Linked DNA regions of Bacillus pumilus. The protein of the gene in region 2 interacts with the protein of the main gene of each other region in a pairwise test. Links are inferred from orthologs where the notes say so. Each region holds a gene or a part of one and is shown on either strand. Other genes may lie near its edges.

Evidence for each region.
Region 1: the proteins of GKC25_RS07135 (region 2) and GKC25_RS11855 interact in binary tests that used the Bacillus subtilis proteins (3 or more experiments, as listed by UniProt). The link is inferred for Bacillus pumilus from one-to-one orthologs.

The regions. Positions count from the first base shown.
Region 1 is NZ_CP046128.1:2,328,985-2,342,442, forward strand. The notes cover bases 5,046-7,964. They hold GKC25_RS11855 (post-transcriptional regulator), read right to left. Parts: upstream 6,694-7,964; coding sequence 6,397-6,693; downstream 5,046-6,396. Other genes in these bases: secDF (protein translocase subunit SecDF), read right to left, coding at 5,046-6,355; spoVB (stage V sporulation protein B), read left to right, coding at 6,809-7,964. Also shown: GKC25_RS11830 (adenine phosphoribosyltransferase), read right to left, coding at 55-567; single-stranded-DNA-specific exonuclease RecJ, read right to left, coding at 591-2,915; GKC25_RS11840 (LapA family protein), read right to left, coding at 2,997-3,350; GKC25_RS11845 (cation:proton antiporter regulatory subunit), read right to left, coding at 3,452-3,940; more of secDF, read right to left, coding at 4,127-5,045; more of spoVB, read left to right, coding at 7,965-8,359; GKC25_RS11865 (DUF421 domain-containing protein), read right to left, coding at 8,361-9,023; GKC25_RS11870 (TIGR04086 family membrane protein), read left to right, coding at 9,189-9,566; preprotein translocase subunit YajC, read right to left, coding at 9,616-9,882; tRNA guanosine(34) transglycosylase Tgt, read right to left, coding at 9,930-11,075; tRNA preQ1(34) S-adenosylmethionine ribosyltransferase-isomerase QueA, read right to left, coding at 11,107-12,135; GKC25_RS11890 (DUF2905 domain-containing protein), read right to left, coding at 12,170-12,370; Holliday junction branch migration DNA helicase RuvB, read right to left, coding at 12,363-13,367; Holliday junction branch migration protein RuvA, read right to left, coding at 13,379-13,458. UniProt on the Bacillus subtilis protein: Required for post-transcription initiation control of the comE operon. Promotes the accumulation of its target comE mRNA to septal and polar sites.
Region 2 is NZ_CP046128.1:1,432,221-1,448,550, reverse strand. The notes cover bases 6,637-9,344. They hold GKC25_RS07135 (DivIVA domain-containing protein), read right to left. Parts: upstream 8,384-9,344; coding sequence 7,889-8,383; downstream 6,637-7,888. Other genes in these bases: GKC25_RS07125 (YggT family protein), read right to left, coding at 9,240-9,344; GKC25_RS07130 (RNA-binding protein), read right to left, coding at 8,410-9,186; ileS (isoleucine--tRNA ligase), read right to left, coding at 6,637-7,533. Outside these bases: GKC25_RS07170 (aspartate carbamoyltransferase catalytic subunit), read right to left, coding at 1-432; GKC25_RS07165 (solute carrier family 23 protein), read right to left, coding at 563-1,891; bifunctional pyr operon transcriptional regulator/uracil phosphoribosyltransferase PyrR, read right to left, coding at 2,047-2,589; GKC25_RS07155 (RluA family pseudouridine synthase), read right to left, coding at 2,760-3,674; lspA (signal peptidase II), read right to left, coding at 3,671-4,138; GKC25_RS07145 (TraR/DksA family transcriptional regulator), read right to left, coding at 4,233-4,607; more of ileS, read right to left, coding at 4,768-6,636; more of GKC25_RS07125, read right to left, coding at 9,345-9,521; GKC25_RS07120 (cell division protein SepF), read right to left, coding at 9,528-9,986; GKC25_RS07115 (YggS family pyridoxal phosphate-dependent enzyme), read right to left, coding at 9,988-10,677; peptidoglycan editing factor PgeF, read right to left, coding at 10,684-11,523; GKC25_RS07105 (YlmC/YmxH family sporulation protein), read right to left, coding at 11,761-11,997; GKC25_RS07100 (ABC transporter ATP-binding protein), read right to left, coding at 12,077-12,856; GKC25_RS07095 (PTS glucitol/sorbitol transporter subunit IIA), read right to left, coding at 12,984-13,340; srlE (PTS glucitol/sorbitol transporter subunit IIB), read right to left, coding at 13,367-14,377; srlA (PTS glucitol/sorbitol transporter subunit IIC), read right to left, coding at 14,391-14,921; and 2 more genes. UniProt on the Bacillus subtilis protein: May act as a pilot protein, directing MinCD to the polar septation sites or by inhibiting MinCD at the midcell site of division. Required for polar localization of the chromosome during sporulation.

The DNA.
Region 1 (13,458 bases), 890 kb from region 2 along the record:
TTTTGATAGGAAAAAAGCACCCTTCTTACCGAGTGCTTTTTGCGTAAAACTCCATTAGTATTGCATTAACGTCAAGATGTCGTAACCGTCAAGCTTCTTTCTGCCGTCCAGATACGTCAACTCAATCAAGAATGCAATTCCTGCCACAACGCCGCCTAATTCCTCTACAAGCTTGATGGATGCTTCAATTGTTCCACCAGTCGCAAGTAAGTCATCTGTAATCAGGACACGCTGACCAGGACGAATCGCATCTTTATGAATCGTTAATACATCTTTACCATATTCTAAGCCGTAATCGACTTTAACGACTTCACGAGGAAGCTTTCCTTCTTTACGAACTGGTGCAAAACCTACACCTAGTGCGTATGCTACAGGGCAGCCAATAATGAATCCACGCGCTTCAGGTCCAACAATGAGATCAATGTCTCTTTCCTTCGCGTATTCAACGATTTGATCCGTTGCATAACGGTACACTTCGCCTTTATCCATTAACGTTGTAATATCTTTAAATTGTACACCTTCCTTTGGGTAGTCAGGTACAACTGTCACATATTGTTTTAAATCCATCTTTTCCTTTTCCTCCTCGTACGTCAAAGCACAGGTGAGACTTCGCTCATCATGCTATTCAGCCATTCCTTCAGCTCTTTGGCTGAGGAATATGTTAGTGTTTGATCGAGTTCCATCAATCGTTGTTTTGCTGTATAGGATGCTGATGCCGTTAAATCTTTTTTAGGGGCATCACGTACTATTGACAGCACACCATTCTCTATTTTAACAAAACCGAGTTCAAAAAACACCTTTGTCATAAAAATGATTGTATCTTTTGTCCAGCCTCTATGTTTGGCAAGCTCCATTCCTTGTTCTTTGAGGGGGAAACTTCCTCGTTTTAACAAGAATCCATAAAACCATTTGAATTGATCACGGCTAGGGAAAGAAGACATAAAATGATCTTCTTTTCTTTGAAAAACCGTATAAACTCTAGCTGGCTTTTGGTTTTCTAAAAGCTGCCTTAGCAAATGCTCATCTGCAGGAACATCCGCAAAGACGATATACTTGCCCTCTACATCGAACGTTGAAACATTTTCTGCATGGACATGATAAATTGGGATATTGACTTCCTGTTTTGTTTCTTCGTCAAAACAGACCACCACATATTTTTCTGGATCAAGCGTGGAGATTGTCTTTTCCCAATCCTTTTTGCCGCGCAAATCAAACAGCTGCCATTCATCTACTCGGGCATCTTTTAGCATAAGCTGAGGTTTCTTCCGGTTATTCCATTCATTGATGGACATTTCACCAATTACGGAAATGCGGCTACCTGTGACAATTTCTTCTTTTAATTGACCTTGATGAAAACCGACACAGTCAAGCAGCTTGTCTTCGTCTTTCAGAGACATTTTAATATGATTCTGATTTGCCCCAATCGTTCGGATCTCTTCAAGCCTCGCATCTTCAATCATGATGAACGGCTTTGGATTCTGCATGCCAAATGGTGACAGCATCCCCACTTCTTCAATCGCTTCAACCGTCAATTCGTCTACCTTGCATACGGCATCGACCCGCTGAATCGGAATAAAATCTTCTTCTGTCAACGTTTCATTCGCATATTGATTTAATCTTTCTCTTAGTAAAGGAACATCATCCGCTCGAAGTGTCATACCCGCAGCCATCGGGTGCCCGCCGAAATGCGGCAGAATGTCGCGGCATTTGCTTAAATGGAAAAATAGATCGAAGCCAGGAATACTCCGCGCTGATCCTTTTGCCATTTGCGTCTCTTCATCTATTCCAAGCACAATCGCCGGACGTGAAAATCTATCCGTCAATTTAGAGGCAACAATTCCGACAACACCCGGATTCCAGCCAGCTTTCGCTACAACGATCGCAGACTGGTCATCACCTGTCTCTTCCACCATTTGAATGGCTTCTTCTGTGATCGTACTCACAATTTTTTGACGTTCTTTATTGAGTTCTTGTACAAAACGAGCGAGCTCTTCTGCTTCATCCTTATCCTCTGTCATGAGAAGATGAACAGCTGGATCTGCCTGCTCAATTCGCCCTACAGCATTCAGCCTTGGCGCAATTTGAAAGCCGACCGTTTCTTCATTTGCTTCTTCAAGAGTAGCTCCCGCTTCTTTCAATAACGCTTTCAGCCCCGGTCTATTCGACTGCCTAAGCTGCACAAGCCCTTTTTTGGTGAGCCATCTATTCTCATCATGAAGCGGCACAAGATCCGCTATTGTCCCAATTGCCGCAAGATCTAACAGCTGAGCTGGCAGCTTTCCAAGGAGTGCATGCGCCACTTTAAACGCTACGCCTACACCGGCAAGTTCTTTAAAGGGATACTCACAGCCCGGCTGCTTAGGATGGACAATCGCAAGTGCCTCAGGCAGCTCCTCACTTGGTTCATGGTGATCTGTAATGATCAGGTCTAACCCTATTTCTTTTGCAATACGTGCTTCATTTACAGCTGCAATGCCTGTATCGACCGTGATGACAAGCGATGCGCCTTGCTCTTTGATATATCGGAAAGCCTGTTCATTAGGCCCGTAGCCTTCTTTAAATCGATCTGGAATATAAAAGTCTACTTTCGCAGACCGCTCTTTTAATGTATGTAAAAGCACAGACGTACTTGTCACACCATCCGCATCATAGTCTCCGAAGATCACAATCGATTCCTGCTCTTCGATCGCTTTATTGATGCGCTCTACTGCTTCTTTCATTCCTTTTAATAGAAATGGATCATGAAATTCGGCTTTTTGATCAAATAAAAAAGACCTCGCTTCTTCTACTTCTTCGAGTCCTCTTTTTACAAGAAGCGATGCAGTCAGCGCTGAAATATTCAGATTTTCAGAGAGTGATTTCACTTTTTCTTCGCTTGGATGTTCATATTCCCAGCGCATTTTGGATAATAACATAAATTCACCCCTCAACCACACTATTATACTAGAGTGGCCTGAGGGGTTTCAATTTTTATTTTATGAAATTGTGCTGGAAGATTATTTTTCCTTCCGGTCAAATGATGCTGGCTGTTCTTTTAAAGGCGTCACATTCGGTTTCTTTTGAACGTCTTTGTCGATCTTTTTATTCGAAACAGCAGATGCAGGTGCGGCTGCACGCTCAGCTTTTAAAGCCTTTAGTTCACGTTTTAGTTTCACAATTTGGAAAATCCCTGCGAAAGCCACAATGAGTCCGCCCATGAGCACAGAACCAATAATGACAAGAATCAGCGGCCATTCAGCCGTTCCAAATAAGTAGTCAACTTGCACTGGCCGCACATTGATCACGGCAAATACTGAGACAATTAATACGAAAATAAATGCGAATATGATGGTCCATTGTTGTTTGTTCATCTACATATCCCCCAAGCTTTTTCTTTTATTCTTCCCTTTTCCTTGTCCTTTTTAAACACAGAAAGAAAAGAGCGGAAGAAAATCTATCAGCATGGGCATGATTAGCTGCTGAGTTTTTCTTTAATGAGGTTCTTTATTTCTTGTCTTTCTCCAGAAATAACAAGGGTATCCCCTTCTTCAATGACCGTATCAGGTCCTGGATTTAAAATCTTCTCATGTGATTTTCTCACGATAGCGATGACTGTTACTTGATCATTTTGGCGGACATTGAGGTCTCCGATTGTCTGCTGAACAGCTGGTGCATTCTTTTCAATCTTAAACCATTCAATCATCAGTTCATCAATGGCTACCTCTACAGTTTCAAGCGCTTTCGGCTTATATACCATGCCGCCTAAAATAGCTGCAATTTGTCTTGCTTCTTCATCGTTTAGCAAAATACCAGAAATAGATTCTTCATGGTCGTCCTCTTGAAAATGATACATTTCTCTTCTGCCGTCATCGTGTGTAATGATGGCAAGCTTCTCATTATTTCTTGTGATCATTTCGGCTTTGTGACCGATACCTGGCAGTTCAGTTTCCCGAACCTTCATAACAGCCCCTCCAATGAATAAAGCCAAATGCCTCAAACGGACACTTGCTTTCTATACTGATCTAAACGTATGTCATTATAGCAAAAGACCATTTCAAGATCAATGAAACCCGAAATGTTTTTTCGAATCGACTGCTGATCCGGAGAAACTACAGAAAAAGACTGCCAATTAGGCAGTCTCGCTACATTAAATATCTTGCTCAGTATCAATCTTCGCCGGTTTTTTCATCTCACGGCCTTTCCACATGAGCCAAATTTGCGCTGCGATATATAGAGATGAGTACACCCCTGTTAACAGACCGACAAGTAAGGCGATGGAGAAGTTTGTAATAGATGCTGATCCAAAGATAAGCAGTGCGATCACAACGACAAGTACGGTTAATACCGTGTTGACAGATCGCGTAAAGGTTTGCTGTAAACTCAAGTTCACAATGTACGAAAGATCTTCAATGGTTTTTGGTTTGCGTTTCTTCATTTGTTCACGAACCCTGTCAAAGGTGACGATCGTGTCGTTGATCGAATATCCGATGACTGTGAGAATCGCCGCAATGAAGGTGACGTCCACCTCTAAACGCGTAATACTAAAGAAGGCCACGATAAAGAACGCATCATATAGTAGTGAGATAATCGCTGCAATTGCCATTTTATATTCAAAACGAATGGATACATATAAAATGATCCCGATTGAAGCAATGATGACAGCATATAATGCATTTCGGGCAAGTTCTTTTCCAACAGTCGGAGACACTGTACTTACGTTCGGCTCCGTTCCGTATTTATCTTTGAAGTAATCTTTCACTTCAGCAATCTTTTCTTTGTTCGGCACACCGACAAATCTCGCTGCTGCCTGATTTTCTTTTTGACCCGATAACACGACACTGTCTGTCTCAAGGTCCAGTTTTTTAAAGTCTTGCTCGATTTGTTCAGTTGACAGCTTGTGATCACTTTGGATATCAATTCTAGTTCCACTTGTAAAGTCAATTCCGGCATTCAGCTTGAAGATGGAAAGAACGATGATTCCCGCAATGGTGATAGTAGCTGAGAAAATCATAAATCCTTTACGTTTGCTGACGAAATCCCACTTATCAAATGGCGTTTTCGGCTCGGTATTTTCTGTTGTTTCGTGAATGTTCATAATGTCTTTTTGACGAACACCAAACCAGCTTTTTCTCCGGTCAAGATAGCGGCTTTCAACAAGAAGACCAAGAAGGAATCTTGATAGGAAGACAGCTGTGATAAAGCTTGTTAAAATCGAGAGGATGAGCATCGTTGCAAATCCTTTTACAGAGCTTGTCCCGAAGAAGAACAGCACGCCGCCGGCAATGATACTTGTTAAGTTTGCATCAAAGATGGTCGCAAATGATCGGCGGTTCCCTGATCTAAAAGCAGAACGGACAGATTTGCCGAGCTTGAGTTCTTCTTTGATCCGCTCATAAGTAATAATGTTGGCATCAACAGCCATCCCTACCCCTAGAATCAGTGCCGCAATTCCAGGCAGAGTCATGACTGCACCCATCCAGTCAAACACTTGAAGCGTAATGTAAATATAAGCTGAAAGTGTGATGACAGCAATAAGACCAGGTAATCGGTAATAAAGCAGCATGAATAAGAAGATAAATGCGATTCCTACAATTCCTGCGAACACCGTTTCGTTCAGTGCTTGTTCACCAAACTGTGCACTCACAGATGTTGAATATTTTTCTGTTAATTTCACTGGCAATGCCCCAGCATTTAAAATACTTGCAAGGTCCTTTGCCTCTTGGACAGTAAATTTCCCTTCAATTTGCACGTCACTGCTATTAATTTCTTGGTTCACATTCGGCGCAGAGACATACTTGTGGTTTGATTTTGAGACTTCTTTTTTGAAGGAATCTCCTTTGTGGTAATCAAGCCAAATGACAAGCTGGTTATTCGGCGCCATCGCCGCTACTTTTCTTGTGACGTCACCAAATTTTTTCGCATCCTTTAGTTTAACCGTCACAATTGGCTCATTCGTTTGACTGAATGTTTGTTTTGCACTGTTTTCGACCAAGTCAGCCCCGTTTAGGAGTTCTTTATCATTCGTATCTCTGAAGGATAGCTGTGCTTCAGTCGAAAGAATCTCCCTAGCTCTGTTTTGATCTTTTACTCCCGCAAGTTGCACGCGGATACGATTGTTGCCTTCAATCGAGATGTTCGGTTCACTTACACCTAGCACATTGGCTCTTCGGTTTAAAGCCTCCACTGTACTGACGAGGACACTATTTGTAATCTTGTCCTCTTTTTTCACTGGATGTACATCATACAGGACTTCAAATCCACCCTGCAAATCCAGCCCTAGCGTCATATCTTTCGCAACAGGCTTTGTTAGTAAGCCTACGCCAGTTCCGATTAACAGAACCACTAAGAAAAACGCAAGAATGCGCCCTTTTTTCATTATGTATTTCCTCCTTAAACACCTGAATCCATTAAGATGGCTTATTTCAACAGTTCATCTAGCATATTCTTGCCATCTTCACTGTCCAAAAAAGCAGACGTTTTAAACGACTGAACGGTTGCATAGTTCATAAATTCGCCAATTTTCACAGATAAAATATCTGCAACCATTTCATGAATCGGATACTCTTGTTTTTTCTTCCACTTCTTATTCTCTAAGTATGACCATAATTCCTCTAAATCTACATCTTTATAGCCCAAAACGATGAATTCTTCAAGCTTACTGAACAGAAAAGGCTTTAAATGGTCTTTGTAAATTGCAGCCGGATGTTGTGTCAATGGGATGCTCCCCCTTTTCAGTTTTTATCGAGAGACTTGTCATGCTTGGACGATATACACGCATATCTTATTGTATATGATTCTATGTCGTTTGAGAAGGCAGGTGATCTTTGATTTGACGAAGCAAACGTTTTTAAAGGGCACGATTATTTTAATTTTAGCAGGTTTTATCACGAGAATATTGGGTTTTGTCAATCGGATTGTGATTGCAAGGTTCATTGGCGAAGAAGGAGTCGGGCTTTATATGATGGCTGCCCCTACCTTTTTTCTCGCTGTGACGCTGACACAATTTGGACTGCCTGTCGCTATTAGCAAGCTTGTCGCAGAAGCAGAAGCCCGGGGTGACAAACAGAAAACTAAACGTATTCTAGTCATGTCCCTTGCGATAACAGGGACACTCAGCCTGATATTCACGCCGCTCTTTTTATGGTTTGCACCCATCATGGCAGAAAATATGCTGACAGATCCTAGAACGGTCTATCCACTGCTTGCCATTACTCCCGTTGTCCCAGTCATCGCCATTTCCAGTGTGCTGAGAGGATATTTTCAAGGCAGACAGCAAATGAGCCCGCTTGCCATATCTCAAGTACTGGAACAGGTCGCAAGAATTTCTCTAGTGGCAGTATGTACAACAGCTTTCCTTCCTTATGGGATTGAATACGCGGCAGCTGGTGCGATGATTTCATCTGTCATTGGAGAGATGATTTCACTTGCATATTTACTGATTGCCTTTCGTTATAAAAAGACCATTCGTATTCGAAAACGATTTTTTAAGGCGATTCATGACGGTAAGGACACGTTTAAGCAGCTGATGAGTATTGCCCTGCCAACAACAGGCAGCCGTTTCATCGGGAATATTTCGTGGTTTTTAGAGCCGATAGTTGTCGCGCAAAGTCTTGCTATTGCTGGATATGCGGCTGTAGAAGCGACAAGGCAGTATGGGGAGTTGACTGGTCTTGCGCTGACCCTTTTGACACTGCCTAGCTTTATTACGTACTCTCTATCCACTGCATTGGTCCCGGCGATCAGTGAAGGAATGGAGCAGAACAAACGCAAAACGGTCGAATACCGCCTGAAGCAGGCGATGCGTCTTTGTCTACTCAGCGGAGGCATTTCCTGTATTATTCTTTTCGTTTATGCAGAAGATTTAACGCTCTTTATGTATGGTTCATCGCATGCGGCTATCTATGTGAAATTCATGGCCCCATTTTTTCTATTATATTATTTTCAAGGGCCGCTTCAAGCTGTCCTGCAAGCACTCAATTTAGCTGGTGCGGCGATGACGAATAGTCTGATAGGTGCTGTTGTGAAAACAGGGATGATTTTTGTCCTTGCTTCACAGCCGGGCTTTGGCATTATGGGGGCAGCACTCGCGATATTAATCGGCATCGTCCTCGTCACGCTGCTTCATGCGGCAACTGTCGGTAAAGTACTGCCTATCCATTTACCAATGAAGGAATATGGGATATGCGTTCTTGTGATCATCGGCACCGGGGCTGTCAGCCTTTGGCTGAAGTCTCAAGTAAACGGGCTCTTTTCTGCCCCTATTGAGCTTGTGATGCTGATCTTTGTTACGTGTATGCTATATGTCATTCTATTAATCTGTCTAGGGCTAGTGAAGCGTGAAGAGCTTCGCCGCATCCCATTCATTGGGAAACTGCTTTAGCTCATCTCTTCTTGATCACTTCATCTTTCAAATCAATATAAAATGTCTTTTGATTAAAGCTGCAGTAGGAAATCTGATCAATTTCATGATAGCCCCTTTTGGCAAGCTCATCTTTCAGCCACTGTTCATTTTGATTAATTTGCTTCAGATGATCGTGCTGTACAACACCATCTGCAATAAGTGGCAGCTCAAGCGCTCCGTGTGTGTGCTTGTTTTCTTTTTCAACGACCGCAAGCTTTCCGGATGGCTCTAAAATGGCGTAAGAGACGTCCTGAATGCTATCGATGTTGTTTTCTCTTAATTGAATAAGCAGGTCATCAAAATTGTATCGCTGTTTTCTCATCGCACCCTCGTCGATTTTCCCATTGATGATGAGCAGGGTCGGTTTGCCGTCTAGAAAGCGCCGGACACCTTGGAATTTCAATGAAAGGTAGGCGAGTGTGATTTGAATGAAGGTTAACAGCAGGATCGGCCATACCGTATGTAACATGTGATCTTCGACTTCTTCTATGGCGAGAACTGCAATTTCTGCGATCATCATAAAAATGACAAGATCTAAAATACTCAATTCGCCAATTTCTCTCTTGCCCATTAACCGAAAAATAAACCAAACAAGAAAATATAAAATGATTGTTCTCATGGAGATAATCAAGATGTCCTGCATGTGATGTAAACCCTCCTTCTCCACCATAGCTTGTGTCAAAACACTTTATTTATGTAGAAAAGAAAGCCTCTGTTTTTATCGTGAGAAACATGTCTATTTTTTCTTCACGGTGAATACATTTTAGTAAAAGACAAGCTTCGGTCAATTGGAGAGGAGACGAATCACATGCAGGAAACGAAACAAATCGGAAAAGGGATTTTATCCGGCTTAATGGCCATTTTTATCGTGATGATTGTCACAAGCTTACTTGTATCGCTCATGCTTACCTTCACAAGTATGCAGGAATCATCGTTTAAATGGATGATTATGATTTTGTCCTTTGTGGCACTTTTATTAGGAGGGATCATTTCTGGAGGAAAAGCAAAGGAGCGCGGCTGGCTCATTGGCGCGATCACTTCTATGATCTTTTCTCTCACTGTATTCTTATTTCAATATTTAGGGTTTGGAGAAACCTTTTCACCAGAGCAGTTTATCTATCATGGGGCATTTCTAGGGATTTGTATGCTGGGCGGAATGATTGGCGTCAATCTTCGAGGCAAATAAAAAAAGAGCGGATCATATCGCTCTTTTTTTATGGCTATGTATTGGAGGATTAACCTTTGTCAGCTAATTCTCTAATAGCACGTCGATCGAAAGTTAAACGGTTGTTCTCGCTAGTTTTGATGACCACTTTTGATTCATCAATGTAGTCGATTTCACCGTGTAAACCACCGATTGTGACGATTTTATCGCCTTTTGATAAAGATTGCTGCATCTGACGCACAGCTTTTTGTTGCTTTTGCTGTGGACGGATTAACAAGAAGTAAAGCACAGCAAACATGACAACAATCATAATGATTGAACCCATACCACCATCCATTCTATTTCACCCCTTTCTAAAGCATTATAAAGCCTTTCGTTTATGCGTTAAAAGTTTTTCGCATTCGGTTTGTTAAAGCCATAACGCTCAAAAAACTCTTCTTTAAAATCACCTAAACGATCCTCACGGATAGCTTCTCTCACTTGCTCCATTAATTTTAACAGAAAATGAAGATTATGATAAGTTGTTAATCGAATTCCGAACGTTTCATTTGTTCGGATTAAATGTCTAATATAGGCGCGTGTGTAGTTTTTACATGTGTAGCAGTCACAATTTTCATCGATTGGTCTGAAATCACGCTCATATTTTGCATTTTTCACAACAAGACGTCCTTCGCTTGTCATCAAGGTGCCGTTTCTTGCAATTCGCGTCGGCAATACGCAGTCAAACATATCTACACCGCGAATGGCACCGTCAATTAAGGAATCTGGTGAGCCGACACCCATTAAGTACCTTGGCTTGTCTGCCGGTAACAATGGCGTTGTGAACTCCAGTACACGGTTCATCACATCTTTTGGTTCACCAACAGATAAGCCTCCGATGGCGTAGCCTGGGAAATCAAGTGAAACCAGATCTTTTGCACTTTGTTTCCGAAGCTCTTCGTATTCTCCGCCTTGGACAATTCCAAACAGCCCTTGGTCCTCTGGACGCTGGTGCGCTTCTAGACAGCGCTCTGCCCATCTGCTTGTCCGCTCCACAGAACGTTTCATGTAGTCGTACTCTGCTGGATATGGCGGACATTCATCAAATGCCATCATAATATCAGAGCCAAGCGCATTTTGGATGTCCATGGCCTTTTCAGGAGAAAGGAACAGCTTGTCTCCGTTTAAGTGATTACGGAAGTGGACGCCTTCTTCTTCAATTTTTCTAAATTCACTCAAAGAGAATACTTGGAATCCGCCTGAATCGGTCAGAATCGCTCGATCCCAGTTCATAAATTTGTGCAGCCCGCCTGCTTCTTTCACAATGTCATGACCCGGACGGAGCCATAGGTGGTACGTATTGCTTAAGATGATGCCTGCATCCATTGCCTTTAGTTCTTCAGGTGCCATCGTTTTGACTGTAGCCAGTGTACCTACCGGCATAAATACAGGTGTTTCAAAGGAGCCGTGCGGTGTATGAACGCGTCCTAGTCGTGCACCTGTTTGTTTGCATGTTTTAATGAACTCATAACGTATCGGTAATTGCGACAAAAATGAGCCCTCCTGTCTTTGTTGTATGATGTTATTGAATCAGCATGGCATCGCCAAAGCTGAAGAATCGGTATTCCTCTTTTACAGCCTCATTGTACGCTTTTAGTACATGCTCTCGTCCAGCTAATGCGCTGACAAGCATGATTAACGAGGATTTTGGCAGATGGAAATTCGTGATCATGCCATCAATGGCCTTGAATGTATAGCCTGGGTAAATAAAGATTGACGTCCAGCCGCTTGACGCTTTGAATTCGCCGTCATGCGCACTTGCAATGGTTTCGAGCGTTCTCGTTGACGTTGTCCCAACTGAAATAATCCGTCCGCCTTCCTTGCGAACGCGATTGAGCTCTTCAGCTGTTTCTTCATTCATTTCGTAAAACTCTGCGTGCATTTCGTGTTCTTCAATACGTTCTGCACTGACCGGACGAAAAGTACCAAGCCCCACGTGCAGTGTAATGAAAGCTATATGCACACCTTTTGCTTTCAGCGCATCCAGCAGCTCGTTTGTAAAGTGAAGACCAGCAGTTGGAGCAGCAGCGGAGCCAACCTCTTTTGAATACACCGTTTGATAGCGTTCACGATCGTCAAGCTGCTCTTTAATATAAGGAGGCAGCGGCATCTCACCGAGGGATTCAAGTACTTCATAAAAAATGCCTGTATACTGAAACTTAACTTTTCTTCCGCCATGTTCCATCTCTTCTGTACATACCGCTTGAAGCCGTCCATCACCAAATGTGATAACCGTTCCTTTTTTCACCCGTTTGGCTGGTTTTACAAGTGTTTCCCAGTTGTCTCCCTCCTCTTGTTTTAATAGAAGAAGTTCAACTTTTGCACCTGTATCCTCTTTCATTCCAAACAAACGTGCAGGCAGAACGCGTGTATTGTTTAAAACGAGACAATCACCCGTTTGAAAATAATCGGTGATTTGTGAGAATGTATCATGTGTCATCGCACCCGTTTGTTTGTTTAAGACCATCAGTCTTGATGCATCTCGTTTTTCAAGCGGCACTTGTGCAATCAATCTTTCTGGTAAATCAAAATCAAATAGTTCTAGCTTCATTTCCTTCACCTATTCTGTAGTTAACTAGTTAACGTTATTTCATCCGTCCAAAGATATTAAGTAATATGGTTAGCACAATGCTAATGGCAATGCATGTTATCACAGGAAAAAAGAACGTCACATTTCCTTTTTTCACAAAAATATCACCTGGAAGCTTACCAACCAATTGAAATACTAATCCTGCGGCAAAAAGGACACCGCCTAAAATCATCAATATTTTAGGGAATTCAGTCACGAATCGGAACCTCCATTTGAAAATGTTCATACGCTTCTCTTGTGACGACCCGTCCTCTTGGTGTTCTTTGCAGGAAACCAATTTGCAGTAAATACGGTTCGTACACATCTTCAATCGTATGTGATTCTTCTCCAATTGTCGCTGAGATTGTATCAAGCCCAACAGGACCGCCTCTAAATTTTTCGATCATACTTAAAAGCAGCTTATGGTCTATATGATCCAGGCCAAGCCTGTCGACTTGAAGGCGCTCAAGGGCATCTTCCGCAATGTCCTTGGTAATCGCATGATTCCCAAGCACCTGCGCAAAATCTCTTACTCTTCTGAGCAGACGATTGGCAACCCTTGGCGTGCCCCGGGAACGTCTTGCGATCTCTTCGGCTGAGCGAAGATCGATCCCAATCTCAAACAGCTCGGCTGTTCTTGCCACAATGTGAGCCAAATCTCTTTGCTCATAGTATTCCAATCTTGCATGTACCCCAAACCTGTCACGAAGCGGTGCTGTTAAAAGCCCTACACGGGTCGTGGCACCTACAAGTGTAAATGGCGGTAAATCAAGCCGTACAGAGCGCGCTGTATCTCCTTTGCCAATGACGATATCTAAACAAAAATCCTCCATTGCCGGATAAAGCACTTCCTCAATTGAGCGCTGCAAGCGATGAATTTCATCTATAAACAACACATCACCTGGCTCAAGAGAAGTTAAGATTGCCGCCAAATCGCCAGGACGTTCAATCGCTGGTCCAGATGTTGTACGCAGCTGAACATTCATTTCATTGGCGATAATCGACGCAAGCGTTGTTTTCCCGAGTCCAGGCGGTCCATATAAAAGGACGTGATCGAGTGTTTCCTGCCTCATGCGGGCAGCTTCAATAAACACACTGAGGTTATCTTTTACTTTTTGCTGACCGATATATTGGCTAAGTGTCTGTGGCCGCAGACTTTGCTCAATGGCTGATTCATGGTTGTCTGCTTCAGTTGAGACGAGCCGTTCATCCATGAGACATCACCCTATTTCAACATTTTTTGTAAAGCTTTTTTCACATATTGATCGGTTGTGAGATTCTTTTCTTCTTTTAATAATGGAAGAA
Region 2 (16,330 bases):
GCCGCCAAACTCTTCATAGATGGTCATTAGGTCAAGCAGTGATTGGGTCGGGTGCTGCCCGCAGCCATCTCCAGCATTGATGATGGGAATCCCAACCTTCCCGATCAGCTCATTGTAATATTCATCGGTGCTGTCTCTAATCACACATGCTTTCACGCCGATGGATTCGAGCGTTTTTACCGTATCGTAAAGTGTTTCGCCCTTTTGAACGGAGGTGCTTGCTGCATCTAAGCTCAGTACATTCATCCCCAGTTTCTTTTCGGCAACTTCGAAGCTAAATCGTGTTCTTGTGCTTGGTTCAAAGAAGAGGTTTGCTACAAATTCTCCCGCTAAGCCAAGTTCTTGCTTCCCCTTTTTGAGAGCCGCTGCTTCTTCAATCAGCTGTAAAATCTCTTCTTTAGACAAGCTGCTCATTGTCGATAGATCATTCATTTTTTCTTCCCCCTCTAGTTTTTCATCACTTTCAGGTTCAAAAAAACCCTAAGCCTCGGCAGCTTAGGGTTCTCCAAAAGAAGCAGCGGCACTTTCGTGCATTCTGCTCATTTTAGAACCCTTGTCAGCCTCACTGGACTTCTTTTAAAAGGTTTTCTGTATTCGATTCATTTGACTCGTCATCCTCCGCTTTTTGCTGTGGCAGGATCAGGTTTAACAGGACACCCGTGATGGCAGCAAGTGCCATTCCAGATAGAGTGAGGTTGATTTGTTTCACCTCAATGAATGCCCCGCCAATTCCGATGACTAAGATGACTGATGCGATAATGAGATTACGCTTTTCTTCAAAATTCACTTTATGATCAATCAGGATTCTCAGACCGCTTGAGGCAATGATCCCAAAGAGCAGGAACGAAACGCCTCCCATGACCGCGGACGGCACTGTACTGATTAATGCTGAAATTTTTCCGACAAAGCCGAAGCAGATCGCAAAGACTGCTGCTCCGCCGATGACGAAGATACTGAACACTCTTGTGATGGCAAGGACCCCGATGTTCTCTCCATACGTTGTTGTTGGCGGTCCGCCAATGAGTGAAGCGAAGATCGTCGCTGCACTGTCTCCTAAAATGGAGCGGTGAAGACCAGGTTTTTTAATAAAATCTTGCCCTACAACTTTACTTAACACCACTTGGTGGCCGATGTGCTCAGACATTGTCACAAAGGCAACCGGCACCATCACTGTGAGAATGCTTAAAGTCACAGCAGGTGTGTAGTCGACAAATGGTACGACGAAGTCTGGTACAGCAAACCATTTCGCGTCAATGACCGGCTGGAAGTTCACAATGCCTTGTGTTAAAGCAAAGAGATAGCCGCTGATAATTCCGATTAATACTGGGATCAAGCTTAGGAATCCTCTTAGGAAGATCATGCTGATAATCGTGACAGCCAGTGTGAAGCCGGCGACCATTAGGTGCTTAAGGCTGTAAACAAGCTCGGTTGCATTCGGATCAACATACATCGCCATGTTGACAGCTGTTCCAGCGAGTCCGAGTCCGATGACCATAATGACTGGCCCTACGACGACCGGCGGCAGAAGTTTCATCAGCCAGCCTGTGCCGAGCCATTTAATAAATAGTGCAATGAGTGCATAAGCGACACCCGCCATGAAGGCACCAACCATTGCGGCTCCAGGGCCGCCTGTTGCTTTGACATTCAGTATGGGGGCGATAAAGGCAAAGGACGATCCAAGATACGCCGGAATTTGTCCTCTTGTGATGATTAAGTAAACAATGGTTCCAACACCACTTGAGATGAGCGCGACGGCCGGACTCATATCAATGATTTTTGGTACAAGAATGGTCGCGCCAAACATGGCAAACAAATGCTGAAGGCTAAGTGACAGCCATGTGAACGGTTTTGGGATATCTCGAATGCCTAAATTGGCTTTTTGCTGACTCATGATTTTCCTCCTAGATGTGTCCTTTTTCATTAAAAAAGCCTCTTTGCGAGTATGCGCAAAGAGGCCTAGAAAAACCGTACACGCAACTTAAGCCGTGTGCTCGGTGTCTCTGTTATTGCCCTCTTTGCAAACTCTCTGGAATGCATTTAAAAAGGTTATTTTTCATATATAGCGACAAGGTCGTTTTGATCTACTTCATTCAGCTGAACCATGACGGTCTCTGCTTTTGATGTCGGAATGTTCTTCCCGATATAATCCGCTCGAATCGGAAGCTCCCGGTGTCCCCGGTCAACGAGAACAGCAAGCTGAATGGAAGATGGTCTTCCTACATCCACAAGGGCATCCATGGCCGCTCTGACGGTTCTGCCTGTAAACAGGACATCGTCAACGACGATCAGTGTTTTGTCATTAATGTCAGCTGGGATGTCTGCACCCTTTACAAGCGGGTCTTGGTTGTCTGTCTTTTTTGTCAGGTCATCACGGTACAGCGTAATATCAAGTTCACCCACTGTGACTGGATTTCCTTCAATTTGCTCGATGCGCTCTGCAAGGCGCTTTGCAAGATGAATGCCTCTTGTCTTGATCCCCGCAAGGATGACATCTTTCATCCCTTTATTGCGCTCAATCATTTCATGTGCAATTCGGGTAAGCGCTCGTCTGATCGCTTGTTCATCAAGAATGACTGCTTTTTGTTCCATCTTTTACACCTCTTTTTGACAAATAAAAAGCCCCTTCTGCAAAGGGCAGAGAGGGGCGTTCATTTGTGCATACACGTGCACAAATTGATCCGTTATCCTTCTCAGCCTCTCTGGACTGTTTTAAAGAATCTTCATTTCTTCGTTTATTATTTCAAAAAAAGAACTGCCTGTCAATCGTTATTTCTTAATGAATCGATAAAAGCTTGCATATCAGCAGGAATCGGTGCTGTGAACTCGATATATTCTCCTGTTCTAGGATGATCAAATCCTAGAACACCTGCATGAAGCAGCTGTCCATTAAAATCGACTGTCTTTCTCGGTCCATATTTCGGATCTCCTGCAAGCGGATAGCCGATATATTTCATATGAACACGAATTTGGTGTGTTCTTCCTGTTTCAAGACGGCACTCCACAACCGTGAAGTCCTGAAAGCGTTCAATCACATCAAAGTGAGTGACTGCTTGTTTTGCACTTTCTTTTGTAACCGTCATGCTTTGGCGGTCTTTTTTGTCTCTGCCAATTGGGGCATCAATTGTGCCTGTATCATGCTGGATAATGCCATGGACAACGGCCGTATATTTTCTTGTGACGGTCTTAGCCACGAGCTGATTGACGAGTGATTCATGCGCCATATCGTTTTTCGCGACCATTAACAGTCCAGACGTGTCTTTATCAATTCGGTGGACAATTCCAGGACGCATCACACCATTAATGCCTGATAAGTCCGTGCAATGTGCCATCAGGCCATTTACAAGTGTTCCAGAGACGTGACCTGGCGCTGGATGAACAACCATTCCTCGTGGTTTATTCACCACTAGCACATCTGCATCCTCATAATAAATATCAAGATCCATTGGTTCTGCTTCTACATCTAGTACTTCTGGGTCTGGAATCTCGACTTTAATCTGATCTCCAGCTTGTACTTTGTAATTGGCTTTCACTTGTTTCCCGTTTACTTCGATCAGCCCATCCTTTACCCACTGCTGGACTTGGGTTCTTGACCATTCTGGTTCTGTCGTGCTTAGAAATTTATCAAGCCGTTCACTCGTTTGTTCTTCTGAAACGGCAATATTTACTTGATTCATGTAGTTGACTCCTTCGTTTTCTTTCCATCTAACAGCATTTGAATGAAGAGCAGAATAACCCCTACACATAGAGAAGAATCTGCAATATTAAAGATTGGGTAGTGATAATTCCCAAAGACGAAATGAGCAAAATCTACCACTTCCTGACGGAAAACGCGGTCGATAAAGTTTCCAATTGCTCCGCCAAGCATTAAGGCCAGTGCTACTCCAAGCAGCTTGTCCTTTTGCCCATGCTTTTGCAAATAATAAACAATTCCCGCAATAACAACGAGTGTGATCACATAGAAAAACCACATTTGTCCTTGGAGAATTCCCCATGCGGCTCCTGAATTTCGGTGAGACGTGATATAAAAGAAGCCATCAATCACTGGATAAGAATCTCCGAGCATCATATTTTTGACAATGAGCCATTTTGTTAATTGATCTAAACAAATCATCACGAATGCGATTATGTAATAGAACACACACGTTCCTCCATCTTCATACTTTGGTCTTTAAGCATTTTATCAAGAAAACAGGAAGGAGTAAAGAAACTTTAGTTGACAGACAAAAACCTCCCTACATGTGGAAGGCTTCAAAATGAGAATCATCTGATTCATGAGGATAAGGAGTGAATGCTTTTTTCTCGTATTGCTTATGATATAGAAAGTCGTCAGCCGTGCGGGCGGTAGGAAGAATACTCATTTGTTCAAGCGGAATGGCATCACCTGTCGCCTCACATATACCATAGGTTCCCTGCTCAATTTTTGCAATAGCGAGAGACACATCTTGCAGCTCTTCTTTGATGTGATAAAGAAGCGTGGTCGTTTGGACCTCGTTCATTGAGACATGCTCAGCGGGTGAACGAAATGATGCGTATTCAAACAGTTTAGATTGCAGCTCTTCTTTCATTTGAAGGAGTTCCGTGTAAATCGTCTCTAGATCGCCATTCATGTCGCTATTTCAACTCCTGCCCTGTCGTGATAATCATATTGTTGCCCCGGCTGTCCACTTTAAAGCCATAAGATTTTTCCTTTCGTTCTAAACGCTGTCATTTTCTCAAAAAAGAAAACGCCCCGCATATGGCGGGGCGCTAGTTGGTCATATCACACTGTTAATTCTGGTAATATTTTTCCACGATTTCAGCATTTTTCAGTGACAATGTTGGGTATTTCGGATTTGCACCAACATCTTTTGAAATAATGCGGGAACGTTCGCACAGTTCTCCTTCTGCTTTTTGAACCAGAATCCGTCCTGATGTGTATTCAGGCGCTGAAGCGTCAGCATTTTGCTCATCTTCTACCGTTAATTCTGAGATGATAAAGAGCTGCTTCACATCTTCTTTGATAGATTCAAGAAGATTTTTCACTTCATCTGTCGCATAAAGGGTCACACTTGCTTCAAGTGAACGTCCGATGACTTTCTCATTACGCGCAATTTCGAGCGCTTTTAGAACATCGTCACGCACTTCCATAAAGCGGTCAAACTTCACTTCTGTCGCTTCCGCTTGAGGAACAGTCACACCTTCTGGCATATCTGTTAACTGAACACTTGGCTCTTCAACAAAGCTTAAGTGGCTCCATAATTCATCTGCTGTATGCGGAAGAATTGGTGCAGTCAGCTTCACTAATGCCATTAATGTTTCGTAGAAGACCGTTTGCATGCTGCGGCGGTCTGGATGATCTGCATGCTCAATGTACACGACATCCTTTGCAAAATCGAGATAGAAAGAGCTTAGCTCAATCGTACAGAAATTGTGAATCGCATGATATACGACCGCAAATTCGTAATCATCATAGGCCTTTTTCACTTTATCAATCAATTTGTTTAATTTGATCAAGATATATTGATCCACTTCGCGAAGCTCTTCTACCGGCACCGCATTGACTGCTGGGTTAAAGTCAAATAGGTTTCCATGCAGGAATCGGAACGTGTTACGGATTTTACGATAGACCTCTGCTACTTGTTTCAAGATATCATCAGACACTGGGTGATCGGCTTGATAGTTGACAGAAGATACCCAAAGTCTAAGAATCTCCGCCCCAAGCTGCTTCGCTACCTTTGTTGGGTCAATCGTATTGCCTAATGATTTACTCATCTTGCGTCCTTCTTTATCAAGCGTAAAGCCGTGGCTTAGAACACCTTTATACGGTGCTTTTCCAGTGACAGCAACTGCTGTTGATAAGGAAGAGTTAAACCAGCCGCGATATTGGTCAGAGCCTTCAAGGTAAAGGTCTGCCGGACGGACAAGGTCATCTCTTTCTTCTAAAACGGCCTGGTGAGAAGAACCGGAATCAAACCATACATCCATGATGTCCTGCTCTTTTGTGAATTCACCGTTCGGGCTTCCTGGATGTGTAAAGCCTTCTGGCAATAGTTCTTTCGCTTCTTTTTCAAACCAAATATTAGAGCCATGTTCTCTAAATAATTGAGAGACATGCTGAATCGTTTCATCTGTGATGATCGGCTCGCCATTTTCCGCATAAAAGACCGGAATTGGAACGCCCCATACACGCTGTCTTGAAATGCACCAGTCGCCTCTGTCTCGCACCATGTTGAATAGGCGTGTTTCGCCCCATGCTGGAACCCATTTCGTTTCTTTAATATTGTCTAATAGCGCTTCTCTGAAATCCTTAATCGATGCAAACCACTGAGCTGTCGCACGATAAATGGTTGGTTTTTTCGTTCTCCAGTCATGCGGGTAAGAGTGCGTGATAAAGTCGAGCTTTTTCAGTGCGCCTTTTGCTTCAAGCTGTTCTGTGATCGCTTTATTGGCATCCTCGTAGAATAATCCTTCAAAACCAGGCGCTTCTTCTGTCATCACACCTTTTTCGTCTACTGGACATAGCACATCAAGACCGTATTTCATACTGACAATAAAGTCATCTTCCCCGTGACCTGGAGCTGTGTGAACACAGCCTGTTCCTGCATCCGTTGTCACGTGGTCGCCAAGCATGACAAGAGAATCTCTGCCGTAGATCGGATGCTCTGCAACGATGGTATCTAATTCTTTTCCTTTTAATGTTTTCACGACTTCATACTCTTCAAAGCCAAGTGTTTTTGCCACTTGTTCAACTAGCTCAGATGCGACAACATATCGCTCAGCACCCACTTGAAGAACGCTGTACTCTAGGTTTGGATGAACACAAATCCCAAGGTTTGCAGGAAGTGTCCAAGGGGTTGTTGTCCAGATGATGAATTGTTCGCCGTTTTCAAGTACGCCTTTGCCATCTTTCACTTTAAATGAAACGTAAATGGATGGTGAACGTTTGTCTTTATATTCAATTTCCGCTTCAGCAAGTGCTGACTCACTTGAAGGAGACCAGTTAACAGGCTTTAGTCCTTTGTAAATATAGCCTCTCTTCGCCATTTCACCAAAGACAAGAATTTGCTGCGCTTCGTACTCAGGCTTTAAGGTTACATATGGATTGTCCCAGTCTGCTCTTACGCCTAATCGCTTAAACTGATTGCGCTGACCTTCGATTTGCTTCCAAGCATACTCTTCACATAGTTTGCGGAATTCAGCTGTCGACATTTCTTTACGTTTGACTTTTTTATTTTTAGTAAGAGCCGTTTCAATTGGTAAGCCGTGTGTATCCCAGCCCGGTACGTACGGTGCGTGGAACCCATTCATTGATTTAAAACGGACAATAAAATCTTTTAGGATTTTATTGAGTGCGTGCCCCATATGAATGTCACCATTCGCATATGGAGGTCCATCATGCAAAATAAAGGTCGGGCGTCCTTTTGTCCGCTCTAAAACCATTTGATAGATGTCTTTTTCTGCCCACTCCTCTTGGATTTCAGGCTCTTTGTTCGGCAAGTTCCCTCTCATTGGGAATTCTGTTTTCGGCATTAATAAGGTGTCTTTGTAGTTCATACCCATTCCTCCATATGCAAATTCTGATTAAAAAACAATAAAAAAAGCCCTCTCATCCCATAAGGGACGAGAAGGCTTGTCTCGCGGTACCACCCTTTTAGACAGCGCTATGAAACAGCCGCTTATCCACTCTAAAATCGTAACGTGATCAGACGCCTTTTCTTACTCATTCATTTCAGAAAAGGAACTAAAGGGGTGATCTCATTGCAGCGTCTCGTAATGTCAGGCTTCCACCATCCCTGATTCGCTTTATTACGCATATGACAACTGCGAGTGTCCCTTTCAAACGTTTATCTCTTGTTAATTTATGATGGTATTATATGCAACATGTGCACGTCATGTCAAGATGACGCGCTTATTCTTTTTCGTCAAAGACAGCGTCAACTTCATATTCCAGTAAATGATCCCAATCGTCATTTTTTAGAAGATCAAGCTGAGCTTCGATGAGCATTTGGAAGCGAGTTCTAAAGACCTTCGACTGTTTCTTCAGCTCTTCGATTTCCATCGCAATCTTTCTTGATTTTGATAGCGCTTCGTTGATAATACGATCTGCATTTTTCTCTGCTTCACGAATAATCAATTTCGCTTCTTTATCAGAATGACGTTTGACGTCTTCTGCTGCTTCCTGCGCCACAAGAATTGATTTGTTTAATGTCTCTTCAATTGTCGCAAAATGACCAAGTCTTTCGTCAAGTTCGTTTACTTTTTCTTCAAGTTCGTTCTTTTTGCGAAGCACGATTTCGTAATCTTTACGTACTTGGCTTAAAAACTCGTTTACTTCATCTTCATCATAGCCGCGAAAGCTTTTTGTGAACGTTTTATTATGAATATCATTAGGTGTTAATGGCAACCTCGCCACCTCCAGATTCAAGTTCGTTATGTCAGAAGCTCAAATGTTACTTTAAATTTATCTTTTTTGGTCTTCCCATCAATCGTTTTCAAGCTAAATCGGCCAAATCCCCGTACAGAGAGCTGATCGCCTTCGCCGATTGTAAAGGAAGGGTCCTCAGTGACTTTCCAATTAACTTTGACAAGCCCATTTTTGACCAAAAGCTGTGCCTTTTGCCGAGACTGACGGCTGATTGCAGCACATACCGCATCAAGCCGCAGTGAAGAAATAGTATCTTCTTTGATGTCAGTCTTGCTCATAACCGGTTTTAAATCTGCCTGCGTGATTTCCTCTAATGAAACGGAGGCTCTGCCGACATGCGTCAGCTGCGCCCGCACAAAATCAGCGACATCACTTGTACAAATAAACTGCACATCTTCCTCTGAAAATAACAGATCTCCGAATTTTTGACGCTTCAAGCCTGTCCCAATCAGTGAGCCGAGAAGCTTCGGGTGTTCTAAGGAAATAAACTTTTTCGCATAATTCACCTGAAAATAAGACAGCTCAACATCCTGAGTAGCCGGTTCTAAATATTCAGGATAAATGAGAGCTCTTTTGCGCTCCGCTCCTTCATACCCGCCAAAAAACATGATCCCAAGCTCATCAGCATGCTGGATGACGGACTCGGTAATAAACTGCTCACGCGGATCAAGAAAGTCTGTTAATTTCATTCGATACTGGTCGAGTGCGATTTTTTTCCAGCCTAACACTTGGTCGACAAATGGCTGTTCGTCTTTTCTAAAATGTTGATAAATATCGCTCATATTGTTCCCCTCTTATGTAAAAGAGCCTGGCAGCGCCAAGCCCGGCAGCCTGTCTACATGAAGCGTACAATCATATTGTAAAGACCAGTTAGTCCATATGATGATGCAAAACGAATCACAAGCAATGCCACAATTGGCGAGATGTCAATCATGCCAATTGGCGGAATAATTTTACGAAATGGTTCTAAATACGGTTCGCAAATATTTGTCAGAAAACGCCCAATCGATGTTTCTCTTGCAGATGGCACCCATGACATAAAGATGTAAATAATAATCGCGAATGAGTAAATCGTTAATACAGTCTGTAAAAGCTGGAAAATGTAATATAAAATCACTTTGATTTACCACCTCTGAGGTTCTTCCTCTGTCAAAAGTTCTGATATTGTGCCAGATACATCCACATTATCAGGTGTGCAGAGGAATATATTCGAGCCAATGCGCTGGATGTCTCCACCGATTGCATAAACAGTTCCGCTTAAGAAGTCAATGATTCGCTTTGCTTGATCGTGCTGAATGCGCTGCAAATTCACGACGACTGCACGTCTGTTTTTAATATGGTCTGCAATCTCTTGCGCTTCTGCATAAACACGCGGCTCACTTAACACCACTTTAGAGGATTTCTGCAAGCTTTGCAAGCTGACGACATTTTGTTTTCCAGTCTGCGGACGCTCTTGAAATGCCGCTTTGTCCTTCGTTCCTTTTTCTTCTTGGACTGGTTCTCTTTCTTCATCAATATATTCGTACTCATACTCTTCATCGTCGAGAGTGAAAAAGCTTTTAAACTTATTTTTTATGCTCATGTCACGCACCTCCTGTTTCATTTCCAACAAGTGAAGAGCCAATCCGAACGAATGTCGCACCTTCTTCAATTGCGATTTCAAAATCATTTGACATGCCCATCGATAAATGCTGACAAGGTGCATTTACTTGGTTAAGATGTTTTACTTCTTCTTGAAGATTTTTTAATGTTTTAAAGCAGTTTCGTATCACAGTGTGATCATCTGTAAATGGAGCCATCGTCATCAGTCCAGCAATTTCAATCTTTTTGAAATCAGCGAGCTGCTTCACAAATGGAATCACGTCTTCACTTTGTAAGCCGTGTTTTGACTCCTCCAGCGATGTGTTTACCTGTACAAAACAGCGAACCGTGTGATCCGCTCTTTTTTCAATTTCATTCGCAAGAGACATCCTGTCGAGCGAATGTAAGTAGTCAATTGTTTGAATGACAGATTTTACTTTTCGTGTTTGTAAACTGCCGATGAAGTGCCAGCTAATGCTTTCATCGGTTATGGCCGCTTGTTTTTCAAGTAACCCTTGGTCACGATTTTCTCCAAAGTGCAAAATTCCTGCTTCCTTGGCTTCTTGTGCTCGCTCAATCGAGACATACTTTGTGACAGCGACGACCGATACATCCACTGGGTTCCGGCCGGCTCTTTTACATGCTTCGTTTATTTGTTCATTTATTTGTCTGAGATTCTCTCGTACATTCAATTGCACTTATGCCTCCTTAAACCCGACAAAAGACATCATACGTCCTGTTTTCCCTTGATCACGGCGGTGTGAGAAGAAAAGCTGATCACTGCAGCTTGTGCACATCGAACTGACATGTATGTTTTCTTCTTTCATCCCTGCATGAAGCAATACGTTTTTGTTTAATGTTTTCAAGTCTAATTTATATTGTCCCTGTGAAATCTCGGAATACACATCCTCTGTTGAAAAGGGAAGCTGTTTCACTTGATCCATGACCACGTCATCGACTATGTAGCAGCAGCTGCCAATGGATGGTCCAATGACGACTTGTATTTGATCGGTCTTGGCACCTTCTTGGTTGACCCATAGATCTACCATCTTTGCACCAATTTGCTTGACGGTTCCTTTCCATCCGGCATGGGCTGTTCCGATGAGTCCATTTTGCGGAGCTAGAAAATAAAGCGGAACACAATCGGCGAAACAAAGAGCGAGCATCATGTTCGGTTCAGACGTATATAAACCGTCTGTTCCAGGCAGTGCCTCATGATAATGAAGACTTCCTCTTCCTCTTTGCTCCTTGGTGACTTTCTTGATGCGGTCATCGTGTGTTTGGTCTGCAAACACCCAATCAGAGAGCGGCACAGCAGTAGCATCTGCTATGACTTGACGATTCATTTGGACACTAGAAGCATCATCTCCTACATGGAGTCCAGTGTTCAATGATTGATATGGAGAAAGGCTGAAGCCGCCATTTTTTGTCGTAAATCCGGCCAATACCTCTTTACCAGAACATGTCATGTTCGTCCAATCATGAATGGTCATTGCATAAGGTGATTTCTGCTGAAAGGGGTCATATTTGTGTGTCAAAGCTGCCCTCCCACCTTTCATTCATCTCTCTTTATTTCGCTCCTATTTTACCACAAGACATGCGTAGACAGTTAGTGGGATTCATTAAATATTACACTCAAATGTGCCCTTTCTACAGGTTTTTTTTCAAATTGATATGAAAACGTAATCTTTTTACCCGAAAAAGACATTGTTTGCTAAGAATGGAGAGCTTATTTTAAGGATCATTGAATAATTCATTGAGGAGTTATACGAATTTTAAGAAGACAATCGGACAAGTATCACATCTTCGCCAATTTTTACTATATTTCGCCACGGCACAATCATTTCCTCTTCTTTTCCGAAAAATCCCATCATTTTACCTGTGCCGCCGATAATGATCGCTTGTATTTTACCGCTCGTGACATTAATATCAATGTCCCCAATGGTGCCTAGTTTTTTTCCGCTCGACACATCGACGACATCCTTGATTTGGAATTCAGAAATACTGATCATCTGTCCTTCCCCGCCTTTCGTTTTCTACTATAATATGTATGATGGAAAAGCAGGGATACAGACCAATAGTTTCTTTCATCTACAATTTACTTAAGTGAGGACGGCCATTTCTCCACATCACATCTACCGGACATTCAAAGAAGGAAGAAAGCAAATCGCTTGTCATCATCTCTTTTGTTTCTCCTTGATCAAAAACAGTCCCATCTTTTAATAATAAGGTGTGCTGAAAAACAGGCAAAATCTCTTCTGCATGATGGGTCGTATAAAGTAAAGTAGGCGCATCAGGCTTTGAAGCAATGAATGAGATGGTCTCCAGCACCTGTTCTCTTGCTAAAAAATCAAGACCCGTCACAGGCTCATCTAAAATCAAGAGCTTGGGATCATTCATTAAAGCCCTCGCAATCAGGACTTTTTGCTTTTCTCCTTGTGAGAGTGTTTCATATGTCCGGTTCGCATATTTGAATGAACCAAATGCTTTTAATAGATCAATGGCTTTCTCTCTTATCTCATCTGTCGGGGTTTCATAAAGCCCGATCGAAGCAAATGCTCCGCTGAGAACTATTTCAAATGCATTGTCGTCTCTGTGCAGTTTCTTTTCAAGTCCCGCAGAAATGAGGCCAATTTTCTTCCTGAGCTTTTCGCCAAGCGCCTCCTTGCCAAAGACATGTCCCAGCACGGTCATCTCACCTGACGTGGGGAAGTAATATGAGCAGAGCATATTTAATAAAGCGGTTTTTCCCGCACCATTTAAACCGTAAAGCACCCAGTGCTCCTCTTTGTTCACCTGCCAGTCAACAGATTGCAGCAGCCATTTCCCATTTCGTTTTAAAGAAACATCCTTCAATTCAAGTGACACCATCATTTCCCCCTGAGTAAAAATTCTGAATAAACAAATAATGAATGTTTACAGCATATCGCAATTGCTCTTTCTGGTAAACCTCACATAAGAAAAGCTGCTCCTTTTACGGAACAGCTTTTCTTTATCGTTACGAAATTTCAATTCGTACGCCTTCTTTTATATCAGGAAACTTGTGCGGAGATGCAAAGACAGCTCCCGGTAATACATCATCAAACGGCTCTTGGAAGTAGATCGAAATATGGCCGAGCTCTTTAAAGTTGTCATTTGCTTTATTGCCGAGGGCTGTGATCGTGTACGTTTGATCGCCCACTTGAATGGTACCGCCCAGCTTCAGCGGCTCTTCTTCTAAATGTTCGAACTCATGAATGACGGACATATCTCTTAATTCCTGCGGCGCTGCGGGTCCAAATAAAACAATCAGCTTATCTTCTTTAAATTGCGGGACTAAGATCCCGATTTCTTTTACGACAGATTGTGTTACCATGTATCTCGATTCCTCCTTTAATACGTTTAATACATACCGAAGCTGGCAACGTATGCGATCACAACAGATAGAACCCCTGTAATGAGACGGCTATACAAAACAGCTGGTACCCCATATTGTACCGTTTCCGGCTTCGCTTCACCAAGTGACAGCCCAACTGGAATGAAATCACACCCTACTTGACCGTTGATGGCAAATAGTGCAGGGAGTGCAAATTGAGGCGGGATATTCCCTAGTGCAATTTGACTACCAATGAGAACACCGATGACTTGTGCAATGACTGCTCCAGGTCCTAAGACAGGCGATAGGAACGGCAATGTACAGACCACGACGAGCAGTAAGAGCCCCCATATAGATCCTGCCAGTGGCGATAGAAAATGAGCAATCAAGTCACCGATTTTTGTATAATTGATAATTCCAATTAACATACTGACAAATGCCATGAATGGAATAATGTTTTTCAAAAGCATATCAACGGAATCACGGCCAGCCTGATAGAACGTACCGGTGACTTTCCCGATTCCTCTTGAGAATCTCATGAGGAAATTACCTTTTTCCTGACGCTCGATATTTTCCTCTTTCAGTTTTGAATAGGTTTCTTTGAAATTCTCTTTGTCAATCGGCTCACTGTTTTCTTGACCTTCTACTTTCGCCTCACCATCAGATGCTTCCGCAAAGGAAATATCCTTTTCTGTTACGCCTGATACGAAGATATCCTCTGTAATATGTTTTGCAAGCGGTCCAGAAGGAGAGGAAGCCAAAACGTCTACAGTTGGAATGCGCTTCATTGGATACAGTCCGATTCGCGCGGTTCCACCGCAGTCAATGACAACACACATCATTTCATCTTCTGGTATCGAGTTTTTAAAGCCGTCACATGCTTCTGTCCCTGTCATTTCTGCAATTTTACGAGCAACTGGGTGAATGCCTCCCCCTGTAATGGAAACAACCTTTCTTCTTTTACCAGTCGGTTCAAGCTCTAAGCCTTTTCCCCATCCGCCAGCACCTTTTGCAACAAATACTTTGTGGTTTGTCATGTCTAACCCTCCCCTATTGTGAATTCGCTTTCATTTTTCCTGCCAAGTATTTTGTAATCCATTCAGTAATAATACCGCGAAGTAAAATGACGACGATCCCGACTAAGAAGTAACGAACAGCAAGTTCTGACATTGAATATCCTGCTTCTTTAATCCCGTTTGCAATCCCTAAGTAGACAAACAGTTCTCCTGCGTTGGCATACGGGAACAGTGATGTCACCGGATGAACAAATGAAACAGCTGAATCATAGAATGCTGGTTTTTGTTTTTCAGGTAAGAAGCGGCCAAACGTATAAGCCATTGGGTTTGTCAAAATAAGAACAGATAAGATCGGCATTAACGTATAGCGCAAAATCGTATATTTCGCTGCAAACTGGATCGCTCTATTCACTCGCTCTTCTCCAATAAACTTCATGACAGCATAAGTGAAAGTAAGTAACACAACAAGCGTTGGAACGATGCCTGTAACAAGACCCATGAATTGCTTTCCACCGGCTTCAAACATTCCGATAAAGTGCTCTCCAAACCATTGAATCCATTCCATGTTTCATCTCCCCTTTCTCTAGTTCACATTTGTTATATTTTTTTTCGAAATCGAGACAAGTGCTTGTTCAGCCGCCATGGAAAGTGCGTGCATGACAGCTGGCCCCTTTTTGCGTTTTTTCAATGTCTGCTTCATCATATGGTGCTCGTCTAGCACTGCACCAACATGCTTTCCTTCATATGAAGGAACTTCTTTAAATTTAGATAAGATCGACACACCGCCAAGCACATGGCATTTTTGAATGATATAAGATTCATCCACAATGATGAGCGCTATGGCTCCAGGGCCAACTTTGCGCCGTTCCATTCCCGAAAACAAGTGATAGCCTTGCTTCCCTTTGTAGTCATCAATAAGTGAATCCATGCTCTTGCGGTAGTACTTGATTTGAATAAAAGATAACCCATACTGCACAATGAGAATGATACAAAGTACGATTGCTAATTTTTCCATAGCTTCACGTCCTTATGATTGAAATAAATGATCTTGTAATGAACGCAGCTTCCAGACCGTTGTGTTTGAATCAAGTTCTACATCATCATGAGTCAGGAATTGTCCTAATTTGATGTCTTTTTTCGCTACGACTTTTCCGCTGATTAAGCCAATTGGAATGTGGCCGTTCGTTTTCATGTCTTGATGTGTTTCAAGTACACCTCTTACGGAGTACCCGCCAATTCCGTCAAGTGATTCCCCTGCTTTAATCTCTCTTTTCGCAACAGCTACTGTTTCTGACACTGGTACACCAATTGGGTGGATGGATGAATCATGCTGTAAGACCGCTTTTGCGATGGTGACAGGTGTTTCAAGACTGGCTAAGTGGAAAGGACGGTAAAGTGTGTAGTGCGGACCTTTTCCAACTTTTAAATAGCGCAGTTCTTCATCCACTGGCTCAAGATCACTCTTGACGATGACAAATACGCCTGGTGCAAGTCCATTTACATATTCAACGACTCCGAAGTTATCCAGCACGCCGCCTTGCTGTTTTTGATTCAATTTATCTGCTACATTCTCTAAATTCGCTTCGACTCCGTGCATACCGACTTTATCAGGCAGAAGCCCTGTCGCATTACTTAATAAGTTCATTTCGGCCATTGTTTTTGTGCCGTCCTGGAATGCAGCCAGCATATGTGCACTCATATGTTTACTATCTGCTTCTGCTTTACACGTATCTGGATTTGCTTCTGGGAAGAATGGGTTGTTCTTTCCTTTCCCGGCAACGAGCACCTCAAGACCCATTGTTTTCGCAAATTCATATAATTCTAGTGTTGCTGCTGGTTCGTCTCCAGCTGATCCTGAGTAAACAAGCCCTGCATTTGTGAATAACTTATGCATGACCAAACCGATAGTAATATCAACTTCTACATTTAAAAGAACGAGATGTTTTTTCGAATTAAGCGCTTCCAAAGAAATGT